2 regions of the Oceanobacillus sp. FSL K6-0127 genome follow, and region 1 is predicted to be linked to the other one. Evidence: riboswitches for the same ligand, from Rfam matches in the RefSeq annotation. Region 1 holds a riboswitch; the other holds the start of a gene.
The links. A riboswitch is a leader RNA that binds a small molecule or an ion and turns the genes downstream of it on or off. The one in region 1 is predicted to bind lysine.
Positions count from the first base shown of each region.

Region 2: another riboswitch for lysine. It lies ahead of dapA (4-hydroxy-tetrahydrodipicolinate synthase); the one in region 1 lies ahead of MHH64_RS10705 (Na+/H+ antiporter NhaC family protein).

Region 1 is NZ_CP150287.1:2,119,598-2,129,180, forward strand. It holds gene MHH64_RS10670 (glutathione ABC transporter substrate-binding protein) at 1-1,305, opposite strand, end outside; gene MHH64_RS10675 (amidohydrolase) at 1,500-2,621, shown strand; gene MHH64_RS10680 (DMT family transporter) at 2,866-3,801, shown strand; gene MHH64_RS10685 (sulfite exporter TauE/SafE family protein) at 3,968-4,789, shown strand; gene MHH64_RS10690 (bifunctional UDP-sugar hydrolase/5'-nucleotidase) at 4,802-6,208, shown strand; gene MHH64_RS10695 (DUF1805 domain-containing protein) at 6,284-6,592, shown strand; gene yunB (sporulation protein YunB) at 6,700-7,476, shown strand; lysine riboswitch at 7,683-8,088, shown strand; gene MHH64_RS10705 (Na+/H+ antiporter NhaC family protein) at 8,264-9,583, shown strand, end outside.
Region 2 is NZ_CP150287.1:1,787,921-1,797,503, reverse strand. It holds gene MHH64_RS09110 (cytochrome ubiquinol oxidase subunit I) at 1-182, shown strand, start outside; gene MHH64_RS09105 (cytochrome d ubiquinol oxidase subunit II) at 179-1,204, shown strand; gene cydC (thiol reductant ABC exporter subunit CydC) at 1,356-3,077, opposite strand; gene cydD (thiol reductant ABC exporter subunit CydD) at 3,074-4,807, opposite strand; gene MHH64_RS09090 (hypothetical protein) at 5,050-5,436, opposite strand; gene MHH64_RS09085 (PC4/YdbC family ssDNA-binding protein) at 5,522-5,752, opposite strand; gene MHH64_RS09080 (universal stress protein) at 5,777-6,211, opposite strand; gene dapA (4-hydroxy-tetrahydrodipicolinate synthase) at 6,543-7,436, opposite strand; lysine riboswitch at 7,545-7,722, opposite strand; gene MHH64_RS09070 (hypothetical protein) at 7,898-8,161, shown strand; gene MHH64_RS09065 (nitroreductase family protein) at 8,223-8,747, opposite strand; gene pdxK (pyridoxine/pyridoxal/pyridoxamine kinase) at 8,918-9,583, shown strand, end outside.

The DNA of each region.
Region 1 (9,583 bases):
GGCAGTACTGTTAGACCAACCTAAAATAAACATTTCCTGTTCGCCTGCATCCAGTTTTTCGATATATGCTCCCCATTCCAACACCTCGATTTCAACCGTAATTCCAATTTCTGCAAGCTGTGATTGAATATTCGTTGCAATGTCCATACGTTCACGCGTATCGTTTGTCATAAGAGTTGTTGTAAATCCATCCTGGTATCCTGCTTCAGCAAGTAATTCTTTTGCTTTACCTTGGTCACGGGATAGTCCTTCTACATTTTCATCATAACCATAAACATTTGGTGGTAGAGGACCTTCCGCAACTTGTGCATATCCCTCGTAGATTCCATTGATTATTTGATCTTTATCAATGGCCATTGTAATTGCTTGACGGACAAGCTGGTCATTAAACGGTTCTTTCGATGTATTAAATCCAACATAATCTAATGCAAGGCTTCCTTGTTGTAGAACGGATAAATTTTCTTTAGATTCGATCTGTGATACATCTGAAGAACTTAATGGATTAGAAATGTGGGTGTCTCCTGTTTCTAATTCAGCGATACGTGTTAAATCTTCTGGTACGACTTTAAAGGTAACCGATTCGATCTTAGCTGGTTCTCCCCAATAGTCTTCGTTTTTCACTAGACGGATAAGCTGTCCAGGCTGCCATTCTTCAAATTTTAAGAAGCCAGTTCCAATTGGATTTGCATTGATAACACTACCAACAGATTCTCCTTCTCCCATAGCAGCATAATCTTCCCTGATTTGTTCTGGTGAAATCATACCTGAAACCGAATGGCTTAGGTTGGATGGTAAACCAGAGTACGGGAATTCTGTTTTGAACTGAACGGTATAATCATCCACAACGACAACTTCGTTAATCATATCAAGTAAGTATGCTGCAGGGGCAGCAACTTCTGGATCATTGATACGTTCTATGTTCGCTTTTACAGCTTCGGCATTAAATTCAGAGCCGTCATGGAAGGTAACGTCTTCACGTAGTTTAAACTCCCAGGTTGTTTCGTCAATTTGTTCCCAGCTTTCTGCAAGTCCTGGTTGAAGCTCCATATTTTGATCGTAAGATACCAATCTTTCAAAAATATTGTTTTGAACATCGAATGAAGGAACATCATTCGCACCAGCAGGATCTAGTGATATTGCATCCGAAGCGGTAGAGATGACTAATTCTTTGCCACCTGCCGTTTCATCCCCTCCGTTTGAACTAGAAGAAGATTCCTCTGGTTCACTAGCACAAGCTGTAAGTAAAATAGCTAAGAAAAGGATACTAATCAAGGATAATGAGTATTTTTTTAATGATTCAAACAATTTTGTTTGCTCCTTTCGTGTCGGAATATGTCTAAATTTGTACAAAAGATATAATAATTAATATATAATAACTTTTAGAATAAAACAATAGCTTTCTAACGGAAATTATTTAAATAGTTAGGATAAAAGCCTTATAAGCTATTTTTTATGGGGAATTTAGAATTGTACCTAATAATATAGTAGGAGTGGTATTCATGTTGGCAATAACCAATGCAATTATTTATGACGGGAAAGGAAATAGATTCGAGGATCAAGATCTTATCATTGAAAATGGCAAGTTCGCAAAGCTTGTACCTGCAAGTAAGATCCCAGATTTTTATCATGTAATCGATGCACAAGGGAAAGTACTAACCCCTGGTCTTATTGACGTTCACACCCATTTAGGGATTTCTGAAGAAGGTGTTGGGTTAGAAGGAGCTGATTATAATGAAACGAGTAGTTCCGTTACCCCTAGCTTGCGTGCTATTGATGGAATTAATCCAATGGAAATAGGTTTTGAGGATGCTAGAAAATCTGGTGTTACCACGGCCCAAATCATGCCGGGTAGTGCCAATGTTATTGGGGGAGAAATGGTAATATTAAAAACCGCTGGAAATATTGTAGATGAGATGGTCGTAAAATCTCCATCAGGTATGAAGGCTGCCTTAGGAGAAAATCCGAAACGATTTCACGGTGGAAAAGGAAGAATGCCTGTTACGAGAATGGGTGTTGCTGCACAGCTAAGGGAGAAATTAATCGAAGCACAAAATTATTTACATAACGAGGAGAAGGAACGAAAGCTAGACTTAGAGAATTTAGCGAAAGTATTGAAGAAGGAGATTCCATTACGTGTTCATGCCCATCGCGCGGATGATATTCTGACAGCATTGCGTATCAAACGTGAATTTGATATCGATATGACTATTGAACACTGTACAGAAGGACATAAAATTGCAGCGTTCATAGCTAAACATGACGTGAAAGTATCCGTTGGGCCAACGATGTCTACACGTTCGAAAGTGGAATTAAAGGATAAAGGCTGGACTACAATTAAAACGTTAATGGATGCTGGAATAGCATGCTCGTTAACTACAGATCATCCAGTTGTTGGGATTGACTATCTTGTTACAAGTGCTGTTCATGCAATTCGGAATGGGCTAAGTGAACAGGAGGCACTTCAAACAATCACATTAAATGCTGCAAAACATCTAGGTATTGAAGATCGTGTAGGATCCATTGAGCCAGGGAAGGATGCTGATTTCGTTATTTGGAGTGGGAGTCCTTTTGATTTATTGTCTAAAGCGGAACATGTATATATTGAGGGGGAAGAGGTGTGAACAAATAGTTGTTAATATTTGATTGATTTGTATTACAGATATATAAGGATAGAGCAGTATTATATGGTATCGTAGAAGATAAGAAATAGTTACCAGGTCGGGCTAACTTAGGATGCTCGACCATATTTTATAAAAATCAGCCTTTAACTATGGTTCTGAAAAACGTAATACGGTAAAAAATCATCTATAATTAGCAGTGAATTTAGATAGCTATGGTTGCAAACGTAACGAAAGAAGGGATTAAATGGGGAATTCCCTAATGTATGGGCAACTTATTTTAGTAATGGTCATGTGGGGATTTAATGTAATTGCAATTAAAGTGATTGTAGGGCAATTTTCAGCAGTGACGATCACTTCTTTTCGCATTTTCTTAGCAGCTGTTGTTGTGTATTTAATCTTATGGGCAAGAAAACAAATACGTTTACCTAAAAAACAAGAATTATCTTACATTATTCTTGTTTCCGTTACAGGGGTAGTTGGCCATCATTTCTTTCTATCGGTTGGGTTGACGCAAACGAGTGCCTCTAATTCAGGTTTGCTTTTAGGGACAGTTCCGTTATTTACTTCCATACTTGCGAGTAAAATGTTAAAAGATAAGCTTTCCTTAATGAGGATAATTGGCATTATTTTTGGTTTGTCCGGTGTTTCTTTCGTTATTCTTGTTGGGAATATAAATGGTTTGACAATGAATATCGGTGATATTTATATTTTTCTTGCAGTACTATCTCAAGCGTTAAGTTTTATCTACATAAAAAAAGCAACAGAAACGATGGGAGCGAGATTAGTTACTGCAACAACTTTATTGATAGGATCATTTTTATTATTTTGTATCAGTTTCGTTTTGGAGCCAGAAGGAATATCGAGCTTGCAGGATGGGACGTTGGTTGGGTGGTCTATTTTCCTTGCTTCCGCTATTTTTGCAACTGCACTTGGTCAATTTCTGTACAATCATGCGATTCAAAATGTAGGGCCAGGGAAAGCATCGATATTTATGAATTTACAACCTTTCTTTGCATTGCTGGGATCTTTTTTATTTCTTGGTGAACAAATTTCAGTTGCTCATTTCTTTGGCTTTATTCTAATTGTAACGGGAGTTATTTTAGGATCTGGTATAATGGATCGGTATATTTATAAGAAGACTTTGACAGGCATTAATATAAGGAAACGTTACGATGACTAAGAAAAAGTATCGTGTTGTTTGTTGCTAAGTTAGTAATTCATTTGATACACAAGGTTTACTCATTCGTACTCGTATAATGAGAAATATTTTCAACAAGATACAATGCGAGTTTCATTCATCAATATGATAAGATATAGATACAATATTACAGATGGTAGGGGTTGTTTTGGTTTTTTTAATATGTTTAACGATTGGTCTGATTACCGCATTTGTTGGATCCATTATGGGGCTTGGCGGAGGAATTATTCTTATACCAACGTTACTGTTGGTTAGCTCGTTTTTAGATAGCTTTTCCTGGGTGACTCCACAATCCATTGTTGGGATTTCTTTAATTGCAATGATTGTTACAGCACTATCCTCAACACTGTCATATGCAAAAGTGAAACGAGTTGATTATAAAACTGGACTTTTATTTCTGACGGGAAGTATTCCAGGCGGAGCAATTGGTTCATGGTTAAATCAGTTTGTTGATTCGAAGTCATTTTTATTATATTTTGGCGTATTAATGATCGTTATATCCCTTCTTTTCTTTATTAAAAGGGATCGGAATCCTAAAAAGGAATTCACTGGGGATGAAAAAGGTGTCCGTACATTTGAATTATTCGGAGAAACATATCGATATCGTGTACCGATCTTAGGAGCGTTTGTGCTATCCTTAATTGTTGGGACGTTATCCGGGCTTTTTGGAATTGGTGGTGGTTCCATTATGGTGCCGGCAATGATTCTGTTGTTCGGGTTTCCTGCACATATTGCAACCGCAACATCAATGTTTATGATTTTCTTTGTTAGCATTGTTGGTGCTAGTACACATATTGTGCTTGGACATATTGCATGGGAATATGTGTTATTCTTTATCCCAGGTGCTTGGATTGGTGGGAAGTTAGGAGCAAAGGTGAATCAGCTTCTTCCTGGAAAAGTATTGGAATGGGGATTGCGCGTCATTTTAATTTTTATTGGATTGCGTATGATTTATCAAGGATTATCCTAAGGGGTTATGTAAATGGAAGAGAAATTCTACTTTTATTATACGAATGATTTACATAGTGATTTTAAACAATGGCCACGTGTTGTGACTTATTTAAAAGAAGCACGAGCGCTACGGAATCAACGTGGTGAATCAAACTGGACAATTGATATTGGAGATCATGTAGACCGATCTCATTCTATAACAGAGGCAACAATGGGAAAAGCGAATGTCAAGCTATTAAATGATGCAGGTTATGATTATGTTACCATCGGCAATAACGAAGGGATTACAATGTCTCATCAGGATTTATACCATTTATATGATGAAGCTGCATTCGAAGTCACATGTGCGAACCTGCATAGTACTGATAACATGCAGCCACCATGGTTACGTCCGACAGTAAATATTGAGACAAAGCATGGTGTGAAAATTGGTATGATTGGTTTAACTGCGCCATTTAATGCCTTTTATGAGCTGTTAAATTGGTATGTTTCACCTGAATTTGAAGTGTTGGATAAGTATATGAAAGATCTAGAGAATTCCGTTGATATAATCATTGTCATGTCGCATCTTGGTATTACCATCGATCAAGAAATTGCAAGAAGGTATGATGCTGTAGATGCGATTATTGGTGGCCATACACATCATTTGCTTCGTAGTGGCGAATATATCAATAATGCTGTGATTACTGCAGCAGGAAAGCATTGCGCTTATATAGGTGAAGTTATTCTTACTTGGGACCATAAGCAGAAAAAATTGGTGAAAAAAGAGGCATATACAGCTGACATTACGCATTTGGAAAAAGATGCTGAAACGGAGCAGACATTACACGTGATGCTAAATGAGGCTAATAGCTTGCTTGGTGAAACCGTTGTACAGATTGACAGTCCATTGACTGTTAATTGGTATAAGGATACACCAATCATGCAGGAGCTGACGAATACAGTTAAGGAATGGACAAAAGCCGATGCTGCGATGTTGAATAACGGTCTGTTACTGGAAAGCTTACCAGTAGGGGCTATCACGTATGGAGATATTCATCGGATTTGCCCACATCCAATTAATCCTGTTGTTGTGGATCTGAAAGGAAATGAATTGATCGAAGTTGTCCGTGTATCATTAACAAAGGAATTTATGCAGCTGGCATTGAAAGGCTTTGGATTTCGTGGGAAAGTACTGGGAAGAATGATGTTTGCAGGAATCCAGGTAGAAACAGGATTTCATAAAAATGGTGAGGAGTATGTGAAACAGGTTCTGTTAGAAAATGGAGAAGAGATCGATCCAGATCGAACATACTATATCGCGACTGCCGATACCTTCACATTCGGCCGTCTATTACCGGAGGTAGCGAAATCGGATTCGAAGCAATATTTTGTCCCGGAATTTTTAAGGGATTTGCTCGCAAAAACGCTTCGTGCTAAATTTCCATATTATTCCTAAGAGGCCGCTGCTTGTGACATGTTGGCCCCTTCATGCATACACATATATGGTACATTGCGAAGGGGGCAATTCATTATGATTACGGTAAATCCACTTGAAGTAGACGGCATGATTTTTATGGCAGTACGTGTTGAGCTTCCAAAAACGAATTTGCTGACGATATCCAATGACATTGGCTATATTATGTGTGCGGCATTGGATGTAGATATTTTTAATGAAGTTCCAAAATTAATGGAGCGTAATGTTATCGCGGGGCGTGCGATGGGTGTGCGAACGATCGATGAATTATTACACGCTCCATTACAGAAGATAACAGATGCTTCAAAAGCTTATGGCTGGGAAGTTGGTATGACGGGTAAAGAAGCTTTGTTAAGAATATCATAATTAATGCAAATGTCTTCCATTAGGGAGGCATTTTTATTATGTTTATAAATTACTTAGTCTACCCCCTGTGGAACAAGCATAGGATTATTCCAGAGGGGGTTCCTGAGTTGAGACATAAAAAACGTTTTCGCAAACGAACAGCATTGCCTCCAGGGAAACATATTTTAATCATAACGATGATTATTTTTGTAGTCTGTGTATTTTTAAGTATGCAATTAATTGATAAACGAATTGAACCAGTTCTAATGCATATAGCGGAAAGAAGAGTCGATGAGTTTGCAACGCGGGCGATCAATTCAGCCGTTCGGTATGTTGAAGATTATAGTTTTGATGACATGGTAAATATTACATATGACAATGAAGGGAATTTTTCAACGTATAACTGGAACAATTCTATCATCAGTGAAATTAATCGAGTCGCAACAGACAGGGTGGAAGAATTTTTCATCAACGTTAACCGCGGTGACCCATTGGAATTTGAAGATCCGCTTACCGAACCATATGAATATAGTGATGGTGCTGAAGATATGGCGAAACAGGATCCGACATTGGTTGAGATCCCTTTAGGGCAGGTTACCGGAAATACGGTACTTGCAAACCTAGGTCCGAAAATACCGATTAATTTCGAGGTTGTAGGGAATGTTCGGACAAATGTTGTACGTGAAATTGAGGAATTTGGTATTAATGGTGCTTGGGTATCGCTTTATATTAATGTAGAGGCGGATGTGCAGATTGTCATCCCATTTACATCCGATGTAACAACAGTTAATACGGAGATATACTTGGATGGTAGTGCCATTATGGGCAAGGTTCCAGATTTCTATGGTGGTGGCAGTGATGGTCCGTCAATTGCTATACCAAAAGACGACTTGCAGAATAACTAAAAATCTAGTATAGTATGGGAGTAACTATGTGTATTCAAAAGGAGGATAAAAAGGACCGAGAAGTTCGAGGCAGCGTAGCTTCCCGTACCGGAACGTATGCAATTAATACGTGAGGAACGGAAAAGCAAGCTAACGAAGAAATTCGAAGTGTCACTTTTACCGGACTTTATGAATATCCTTTAACTCAATAATAAACCTTATCAGATCGGTGAGGTAGAGGCGCAAATATTATAAGTAATCCACCGGAGAATGACAACAGTGATGGTTGGTGAAAGGGGTATTTGCCGAAGCGTAATAAGAGTCAAACTTATTATTTGCTGGTATATCTTTGAACAAGAGATGTACTGTCATGCTTAAAGTGAGAGTTCAAAAAAGAGGATAAAAAGGACCGAGAAGTTCGAGGCGGCGAAGCTCCCCGTACCGTAACGTATGCAATTAATACGTGAAGAACGGAAAAGCAAGCCAACGAGCTTCCACAGGATGTGGTGACTTCGACGTTCGACACAGGACGTGTCGGTACTTAGTCGAAGGTCTACTGATCTCGATGTGTCATTTTTACCGGACTTTTTGAACAACCGCTGAAATGGATGTGCATGGAGAACTACTGATCGAGATGGAGGATAACGTATATTGTAATTGTAAAAAACAATGATGGTTATTTTCTGTCATTGTTTTTTTGTGTGCTTTTTTAAGAAGCTAGCACGTACATATGTCGTAAACCAACATTTCATCATCAACTCGTTTATCTCGAAAACCACATCTGAGAAATAATTATGGGGGGATTACAATGGAAGGTACAATTTATTCGATTATTCCAGCATTAATCATGCTGGTGCTCGTTATTACAACGAGGAAAATTTTATTATCATTAGGATCAGGGATAATAATTGGAGCATTATTTATTCATGATTTTAATGTGTTGCAAGCAGTTAAGGAAATTTGGTATGTATTTTATGAAATTTTTGTTTCAGAGGGAGCACCTAATACAGGAAATATTCAGTTAATTGGATTTTTATTATTATTAGGTATCATGACTGCCTTTTTACAAGCATCCGGAGGAAGCAGAGCTTTTGGTGACTGGATGATGAAACGAGTGAAAACACGTAGAGGTGCACAGTTAATGACAGGCGTTTTAGGATTGATTATTTTTATTGATGACTATTTTAACAGCCTTGCAGTTGGTCAAATTGCAAGACCATTAACAGATCGTCACAAAGTGTCCAGAGCGAAGCTTGCCTATTATATTGATTCAACATCAGCCCCGATAACAGTTATTTCGCCTATCTCAAGCTGGGGAGCTTATATTATTGGAATTCTTGGTGGATTGTTTGCTGCCAATGAAATTACAGAATATCAGCCGATTGAGGCATTTATCTGGATGATTCCGATGAATTTTTATGCAATAGCAGCAGTCCTGCTTGTATTTATTGTAGCGTATTTTCAATTTAATATTGGTCCAATGCGTACACATGAAAAACGTGCGATGGAAACAGGAGAGCTTTTGAATCCAGAGCAGAATACGGTTGCAGGGGATTTAGGCGATGTGTTTAAGCCAAATCAAAACGGAAAGGTATACCATTTATTTATACCAATCTTAGTTCTTTTTGTAGCTACCGTTGTAGCAATGATAACTACGGGTATTCAAGCAACAGATGGAAATGCTACGATATTGGATGCTTTTGCGAATACAGATGTTAACAAATCATTAGCAATTGGTGGTATTTTAGCCGTATTGACTGCTTTTATTTTTCATTTAGTCCAAGGAAAGCCAAAAGCAAATTCTATGAAAATCTTTGTAGAAGGGACAAAAACGATGCTTCCGGCTATTTATATTCTCATTTTAGCTTGGATGATCGGTTCGGTAATCGGTACATTGGAAACAGGGACCTATTTAGCAAATTTAGTTAATGATTCCTCTATAGGTGTTAGCTATCTACCGTTAATATTCTTTGTTATTGCAGCGATGATGGCATTGTCTACTGGGTCTTCATGGGGTACATTTGGTATCATGCTTCCAATTGCAGCAGAAGTAATGAGCAATACAAATGTTGAGTTATTACTGCCGGCATTAGCAGCTGTACTTGCAGGAGCTGTATTTGGTGATCAT
Region 2 (9,583 bases), 330 kb from region 1:
GAGGAATCATGACGGTTGATCAAGCAGCAACATCAAGTGATTATGTTGGCCATATGTTTATCCTTTTCGTAGGATTATATTTCGTTTTAGGTGTTGGTACGGTTGTCGTGCTAAGACGAATGTTTAAAAACGATCCGATTGAAAAGGCGATCGCCAAACAGCAAGGTGGTGATTCTGAATGAGTTTAGAAGTTCTAGGAATTTCCGTACTCTGGTTATTTTTATTTGGATATGTCATTGTCGGCTCGATCGACTATGGTGCAGGGTTTTTTAACGCCCAAAGCATTATAACTGGTAAGCAACATATTTTATCTAAAATTATTCAGCGTTATCTATCTCCTGTCTGGGAAGTAACGAATGTATTTTTTGTTTTCTTTTTCGTTGGGATTGTTGGGTTCTTTCCACAATCGGCATATTACTTCGGAACAATTTTACTGATTCCAGGAAGTATTGCGCTAGTATTGCTGGCAATCCGAGGCTCTTATTATGCGTTTGAATCGTATGGAGCACGAGGTCATAAAGGATATGCCTTTATGTATGGAGCTTCCGGACTGTTAATTCCAGCTTCATTGTCGATTGTCTTAACCATCTCTGAGGGTGGGTTCGTATCCATCGTGAACGATAACCCAGTGCTTGATTACGCAGCTCTATTTACTAGCCCATTAACCTGGTCTATTGTGGCATTAAGCATTGTTGCTGTTTTATATATATCCGCTGTCTTCCTTACGTGGTACGCATATAAAACTGGTGATACAAAAGCAACTGATTTGATGCGGAAATACGCACTTGGGTGGGCTTTACCATTGATTATTACTGCTAGTGGCATTGTTTATGAATTAAGCTCTCACAATGAAGCCCACTTTGAACGGATTATGGATTTGTGGTGGATGTTTGCACTTTCCTTTGTATTATGGTTTGCAACAGTATGGCTCATCTGGAAAAGAAGAAACTACGGTATGGCATTCTGGCTGCTTGTCGGTCAATTTGCACTGGCATTTTTCGCGTATGGAGTTTCCCATTATCCGTACTTGCTTTACCCGCATCTTACCATTTATGAAGGGTTCACTAATACGGCGATGGCAATTTCATTAGTATTCGTGTTTATTCTTGGCCTAGCCTTATTGCTTCCCTCCTTGTATTTATTATTACGGCTATTTCTGTTCGATAAAAATTATGTACAAGGAATCAAGAATAAGAAGGAGTGAGCTAAATGTTTCATGATTTTCTAATCTTTGTCGCTCCCATTCTCATTATTCTAATTGCGATTGCGGTTGCATTTTGGGGAGCCGGTAAGGATAAACCTGTAACAAAAGAAGCTGACGAGGACTAATCTTCTCCGTCAGCTTCTTTTTCTTTTTACAGATCTGCCAAAAAGACACTTTGTTCGATTTTCTTCATTTGATAAAAATAACCTTTACTTTTCATCAATTCTTCAAAGGTGCCAGCTTCTGCAATTTCCCCTTGATCCATGACAATAATTTGATCCATTTTCTCAAGCCCTGTTAAACGGTGACTAATTAAAACGACTGTATCATTTTCAGCTACTTCAAATAGCCGTTTATATAGCTGTTCCTCTGTTAATGCATCGATGGACGAGGTTGGTTCATCCAGCAGCCATAATGGTGCTTGTTTTAGCAGTATTCGCGCCAGTGCTAATCGCTGCTTTTCGCCGCCTGAAAGATTCTCTCCCTTTTCTAAAACTTGATCATCCAAACCAAAATGATTTAACTGTACGTGAAACAGAATGTCTTCCATCTCTCTGTCAGCTAATCCATCCTGAGAAATCGCTAAGTTATCTCGAATTGTTCCATAGAAAAAATGGTTCGACTGAAGCATAACATTCGCATGCTCCCAAATGCTCTCAGCTTTTAGATCGGCTACCGATTGATCATTAAGTGAAATAGCACCATCTCGTACCTGGTACAATTTCAGTAAAAGCTGCATAATGGTAGACTTCCCGGACCCACTTGGACCGACAATTGCCGTTTTCGAACCAGCAGGTAAATGAAACGTTAGATCTTTTAATGTATCACGTGATTCTGTCGGAAAAGCAAAGGACACATCATGAAAAGTAATGGAAGGAGCCCGTTTAATTTGCAGCGTTTCGAACGAATCATCCTCATTTCCTTTCCTCTCCATTACCTCATCTAGCCTTGTTACTGCCTGACGACTTTCTTGAAGATAGCTTGGAAAAGCCGCCATCGGAGAAGTATTTTCAAACAGTGTTAAGGATATCATCACAAGCATGGCAAGAAACAAACCATCTAGTTGCTGTACGGATACGAAATATGCACTTACCGTTAGCACGGATACGGAAACAAGTAGGGATAGAAACGTATTTGCCGATTCACTAAATAAACGATGCACATTTTCCCGCTCCTGCTCCAACAAATACGTATCAGCTGATTTTAATAATGCTTCCTCTTTGTCATCTACTTGCTGATATATTTTTAAATCACGAAATCCGTACAGGAATTCTGTTACTTCCGTTGATAAATTGCCTCGCTCACTCCTAACACGATTATCGATTTTCCGTTGCTTCATGCCGATGACTAACGGAACAACCAAAGTGGTTAATAATAATCCAAGTAGCAGAAGCAAGGCTGCTTCAATGGAAAAATAAGCCGTGAAAAGAATGGTAACAAGAAATACAAGAACAAGCACTATCGGTGGGTAAAAAACACGTAAAAAGTAATTTTGCAGCGATTCTACATCGCCAACGATTCTTGCTAGTAAGTCTCCACTGCGATGACTTTGAAAAATAGTTGGTGCGAGTGGCTCCATTTTTTTATAAAACGAAACACGCAAATTACTTAGCATTGTAAAAGTCGCTCGATGTGAAAAATATCTTTCACCATATCGACTTAATGCCGATATTATTCCGAGTAGCTTAACGATCGCAACAAGTACCATCAAGGAATAGATCGGTGGCACTAAGGCTCCCTTGGAAATTAAATAACCACTCGATGAGAATAGCCCGACGGCAGTTACTCCAGCTAGAAATCCACAAGCAATTGAAAAAATGACATCTTTTTTTTCCTGCAACACGATCTTGATGACAGAACGTAATCCCTTCATTTAGTCATCCCTCCCTGCTGTACAGTCACCATATTCCGATAGGCTTCTACCGTTGTTAGTAACTCATCATGTGTTCCTGCTGCCTTAATTTCACCGTTATCTAAAAGGACGATTTTATCAGCCTTTTGAATCGTATGAAGGCGGTGAGCAACCGTAATAACTGTCGAATGTTTTCCTAGTTCCTCCATTGATTTCTGAAGAATTTGTTCCGTTTGCAAATCCAGCCCTGTCGTCGGCTCATCAAAAAGAATGACAGATGGGCGTTTGAGAAATGCTCTGGCTAGCGCTATTCGCTGTTTCTCCCCACCAGAAAGGCCTCTTCCTCCTTCACCGATTAACGTGTCATATCCATGTTCAAGCGAATCCACTAAATCATTAATCCCTGCCTTTTCAGCTGCTTTGATAATTTCTTCTTGATATGCGCTTTTTGTAGAACCAATTGCAATATTCTCTGCAATCGTACCTGAGAATATATACGGATTCTGTGAAATATAACTTAATTGGTCAAACCAATCCTTCTCTCTGTATTGCTTTAAGGAAGTTTCATTTACTTGAATCATTCCCTCCGTTAGCGGGACTAGCCCTGCTAGCATATGCAATAATGTCGTTTTTCCTGATCCCGTTTTTCCGATAATCGCAATCTGCTCAAAAGCTTCGAGTTCTAAATTAATATGCTTTAATGCAAAACCGCCTTCCTTGTAAGAAAATCCTGCTTCATCCACTTTAATATGGACTGGCTTATTTTTCGCCAAGGGTAGTTCTCCCCATCGTGTCTCATCATCTTCGAGTGCAGAAAGCTCTATATCTAATTTATTCGCTGCCGCCATGCTCGTCCGTCCCGTATGAAATGAATTTCCTAGCTCCTTTAATTTCGTGTAAAACTCTGGAGCAAGAATAAGCATTAAAAAGCCAGTAAAAAACGTGATATCTTGAAAAATAATCATTCGAACAGCAACTTCTAACGCGATAAGCCCAATGCTTAGCATAGAAATAAACTCTAAAGCCAGAGAATTCGTAAATGCAATTTTAAGCACTTCCATCGTTGCATCACGGAAATCTAAGCTGCTTTTTTGAATGGTTTTCTCCTGCTCTTTAGACCGTCCAAATAATTTCAATGTTGTTAACCCTTGCAGCGTATCAAGAAACGTACCGGAGAACGCATTCATCTTATCTAGCTGCTGTTCGGATTTGTCTTTCGTATTAAAGCCAATAATTATCATAAATATAGGAATAAATGGTGCGGTAACTAGGATAATAATTCCTGTTGCCATATGTTCCATTAAAATAACAACAAGGATGAAAAGCGGTACAATCGTTGATTGAATAATTTGTGGAATATAGCTGCTAAAATAAGAATCTATTTCATCAACCGTATCCAATAGGAGCCCAACCTTTTGGCCAGACTGTCCTTCCAATGAAGCTTGCATTGAATTTCTTGAAAATGTATGTACAAACAGCCTGCGCAGCTCTCTTTTAGCAAGAGTAGCCATTCTTGCTCCTGCTCTTCCATTCAAATAATTTAGTCCTGTCCGTAAAAAAAGCGCTACGATTAAGCCTATAATTAACGGGCTAATTTCTGAAAATGAATAGCCTTTTAGGAAAATACGATCAATGATTATCACAAATAAATAACCTTGACCGATAATAGCAAACGCAGAAAGAATCGCAAGCACAATAAAAAGTATGAGCTTTCCTTTCTGTTCTGCTGCTATATTCTTCAATCTATTCATTGATTCTCCCCCTAACGAAAGCTATTTTAGTGAACATCTTCACATAAGTATACATGATTTAAAATACCGAAGTAAACGGATAGCTAGGGTGTTAACATAGTTGTCGATTTTAAGGGTGATAAAATTAACCTTGCTCCTTACGTTAGAGAATTTTCACCGTCTCCAAAAGAGGAAGTAGAATTCACGTAAAAACTGCCCAACAAAACGAGCGATCGCATAGTCTCACTTTGTTGGGCAGTCAGCTACTTCTTAATAAATTTTATAGCAAAGTAAATAACGCATGCAATTACAGCATAAATGAAAAACATGACAAAAAAGCCCCATAGTCCCATTACTGCATCTGCAAACTCCATGTTTCCCCGATTCGTAATTGCTTGCTGCAATTCAATTGCAAAAACGATAACAACCATAATGGTGAACGTATAGATAAAGGAAAATATCGTCGTACTCCATTTAAGCTTTTCCAATAGCTTGAAAAAGATATAGACAAAGAAGAAAATCGTCATTCCCATAAAGCCCATAATCCAAAAATGGAGTTCTTTATCTGTCATATGTAGACCGAACATGTCTGTAAGGATGTCATGAATATTATTTACAATTTCCGCAAGAGTAATAACGATTTCTCTCATTTTATCTCCCACTTTTCATTTGTCTTTATTACAATTTATCCAAATCATCAGCCATCTCCCAAAGTCAGTAATTTAGATAATCGTTCTATTCCGAAAGCGCGTTTAAATTTGCCAATGCTTTCTTCAATTGGACAATCTCTTCTTCTGTTAAAGTAACACCTTTACCCATCTTTTCCTTACCAGGTGCCCAGTCTCGTAAATCATATTTTGGTGGGCGACCATTCCAGCTGATCACATTCAATTCCTTTGTCCATCCTTTTGGCGACTCCGAAATAACAGCAATTGTTTCTACAATTTTATAATTTAATTCAGCCATATTCATACTCCTTTATGCTTCATTCTATTTAACAATCAAAACAGGGCACTTGGCGTTCTGTACAATCGTATTGCTCACACTACCTAACAGAAGACTTTTTATATTACTAAGCCCCCGATTGCCTACAATGATCAAATCTATTTCGTTAGCTAAAGCATATTCACAAATCGCTCTCCCCGGGTTGCGCTGTGAAAAGTCCGTCCGAATTTCCGTTATCGTAACAATTCCTAATGCTTCCATTTCCTTCTTGATTTGATGTAGTTCCGGTAAAAGAAATTCTGCATCTGCCATGGATATGTTGCCTGCAATAGCTGTCTCGTTACTTTTAATTCCCGGTGTCACAACAGAAATAACATGTACTTCTGCTTTTTCTGTAATTGACGCCTGATTCTTTGCCTCTTTAATCGCCTTTTTACTACGATTTGAACCATCATACGATACGAGAATTTTTCGATTCATTTGCATTCCTCACTTTATTAAAGGTTAGCTACTTAATCCACTTAATTTATTATACATGGATACGTCTAGAGAGGTTAATTTTTTAATGGCTTTCGTCAGACTTCATATTTGTTAAGTTGACACTGATGTACGGACTGCGCCCCATATTTTGGAGTAGGTTCGACTTATCGAACATTCCTGCGCAGGTGATTCACTCCAGGGTATAAGTGCTACTAATCTATGTCTTCCCAAGTCGGTAAGTCTTCGTTATCGTGTCATAAGGTATTTATCCACAGCATTCCCTGGTATCAAAAAAAGGAATAAGCTTCACTGCTTACTCCTTTTCTCTAACTTAATATCCGATTGCGTTTTTCACTTCATAGGCCGCTACTAGTTTACAAATAGACGCTCTTTCTGACTCCGTCAATGGTACAAGTGGTAGACGAACACCACCAACTGGTACTCCAATATGGTTCAGTGCTTCTTTTACTGGGGTAGGGCTTGGAGCTGAAAACAATGCTTTCATTACTGGCAAAATATGTCGGTGTATAGCACTGGCATTAGCTACATCACCATTCTGAAAAAGCTTTACCATCTCTTGCATCTCATTACCTAATATGTGTGATGCTACAGAAATAACCCCAGTTCCACCTACAGCAAGTGTCGGCAATGTCAGACTATCATCCCCGCTGTAAACAGTAAAATTATCAGAAGTATGGCTTATAATCTCCGAAACCTTATCTAAATCCCCACTAGCTTCTTTTAGTGAAACAATGTTTGGGATTCCAGAAAGTCGAACAATCGTTTCTAATTCCATGTTTACCACACTTCTACCTGGAATATTATAAAGCATGACAGGAAGTGCTGTACTTTCTGCAATCGATTTAAAATGCTGATACATGCCTTCTTGTGACGGTTTATTATAGTAAGGAACAACAAGCATAATCCCGTCAACACCTGTAGCCGCTGCCTCTTTCGTTAATTCAATAGATGCTCTTGTATTATTCGTACCAGTTCCCGCAATAACAGGAATCCTTCCATTTACTTCTTCTGCAACTGTTTGAAATAACTTCACTTTTTCATTATTAGAGAGTGTTGGTGATTCCCCCGTTGTCCCAGCAACAACTAAACCTTCTGTACCGTTTGCTATCAAGTAATTAACTAACCCCTTTGTTCGTTCAAAATCAATTTCTCCCGCCTCATTAAACGGAGTAACCATTGCTGTTAATACATTACCAAAATTCATATCAATACACCCTTTTCATCCAATATTTTATTGATGCTTTAGGACCAAATTAAAAAGCAGCAACGAGAGAGAGCTCGCTGCCGCTTATAGAACATTATTTACCGTTCTAAGCTTGATAGCCCTCCATATAGTTTCCTATATGACAGTCCCGTATCTATTTGATAACAGGCCCAGCTTCAGAAGATGAGTCTTCTTCCACTTCGGCAAATCCCCCTTTCCTCACATTTCTTCAGAGCTCATTCTCCTCCATGTAAGTATTAATGGTCTTTGCACCTCTACCCTTACTTTACAAATCTAAAATAAGAAAGTATTTAATTATTATGTGTATTATAACAGGGATATATCTAGAAAACAAGCATTTGAACCACAAGAAAAGAACAGCATTACTTTCAAAATGATGGGCAGGATAAGCGAACAAAACATACGCTATTACATAACTTAATTCTGAGGAGGTAATTAAGATGGAGCGAAATTCATATCGTGACCTCCCTGCAAATTTCGGTGATAAGCTAATTCTAGTAGGTGGTTTAATTAGTACCATTGGAAGTAATTTGGCAGTTATTGGTTCCTTTATCACATACGAACAAGAAAAAGAAGTGGAACTACAAGTAAATCAGGAAAAGATACAGATGGATCAGCAGATTCTATTGATGCAGCAGCAAATAACAGACTTGCAAAAAAAGATAGATATGCTATATCAAGATCAAAATCACGGGAAGTCATAGTTGCATGTTAAGCAAAGAAACTGTTGTCCAAACTTATGTTTAGAGAACAGTTTCATGCATTTTAGCTAAATGTATCATAATGTACAATTTCTTCTCTTGCTAGGTGTTTTTTCGGTTTTAATGCTTCTTGAGGATACCCCATTCCCAAAATAGCGACAATACGGTGTTCTTCCGGAATGCTAAGCAGCTTTCGCACATGATTTTCCCTATCGATGGATTCGTTCTCATCCTCGGAATGATAAACCGCTCCAAACGCTGCACCAAGCCCAACCTCAACTGCTTCGAGCCAAATAAACGCACAAGCAATTGATGCATCCTGCAGCCAGTATTTACTTGTTTGGGGCTTTCCCGTAACGACAATCGCCGCCTGTGCCTCTTTTAACCATTTCATATAAGGTGTTGTTGCAGCAAGACTGTCCAAGGTAGAACGATTCCTTACTACAATTAACGACTTTGACGGAAGATTATTTCCTGATGGTGCATAATAACCTGCATCCACGACTTTTTCTAGTACTTCATTCGGAATGCAACGGTTAACATACGCAGTAATTTCGCGCCTTTCTTGTATCGCTTGAAAAACATCCATCGTACAACCTCTCTCCCTTTATTCTTATTTTCTGTATTAATCATATCAAACTAATATGATTTAGACCACCAAACGTCAAGTTATTTTTAACAATCCATGAGTATGTGTTTAGTGACAGACCCTTCAAAAGTGCTATAATAAAAATTAGCATTCTAGAGGAGGTTCTATCAATGACAATGAAAAAAACGTTAACACTTGCAGGTTCGGACACAAGTGGAGGTGCAGGTATCGCTGCTGATTTAAAAACGTTTCAGGAGCATGATGTATATGGTATGACTGCATTAACCTGCATCGTTACAATGAATCCAGAGGGATGGAATCATCACGTAACACCAATTGACCTGGATCTTGTAAACAGACAATTAGACACGATTCTATCCGTCGGAGTAGACGCGATGAAATCCGGTATGTTAGGCTCGGTTGATATCATTAAGCTTGGTGCAGAAAAAATCGATGCATATAAAATTAATAATTTCGTACTAGATCCAGTTATGGTTTGTAAAGGCGAAGATGAAGTATTACAGCCGGAAAATACAGACGCAATGCGTGAATATCTTCTTCCGCGCGCACTCGTTACAACACCTAACTTATTTGAAGCTAGTCAATTAGCACAGACTAAGCCCTTAAAATCAATTGAAGATATGAAACAAGCTGCATTAAAAATCCACGAGCTCGGTGCCAAGAATGTTGTCATTAAAGGCGGCAAGGCGCTGGATCATGAAAAAGCGATTGATTTATTTTATGATGGTACAGACTTTGAAATACTTGAAAAAGAAAAAGTCGATACCACATATAATCATGGAGCTGGATGTACATTTGCTGCAGCAATCACAGCA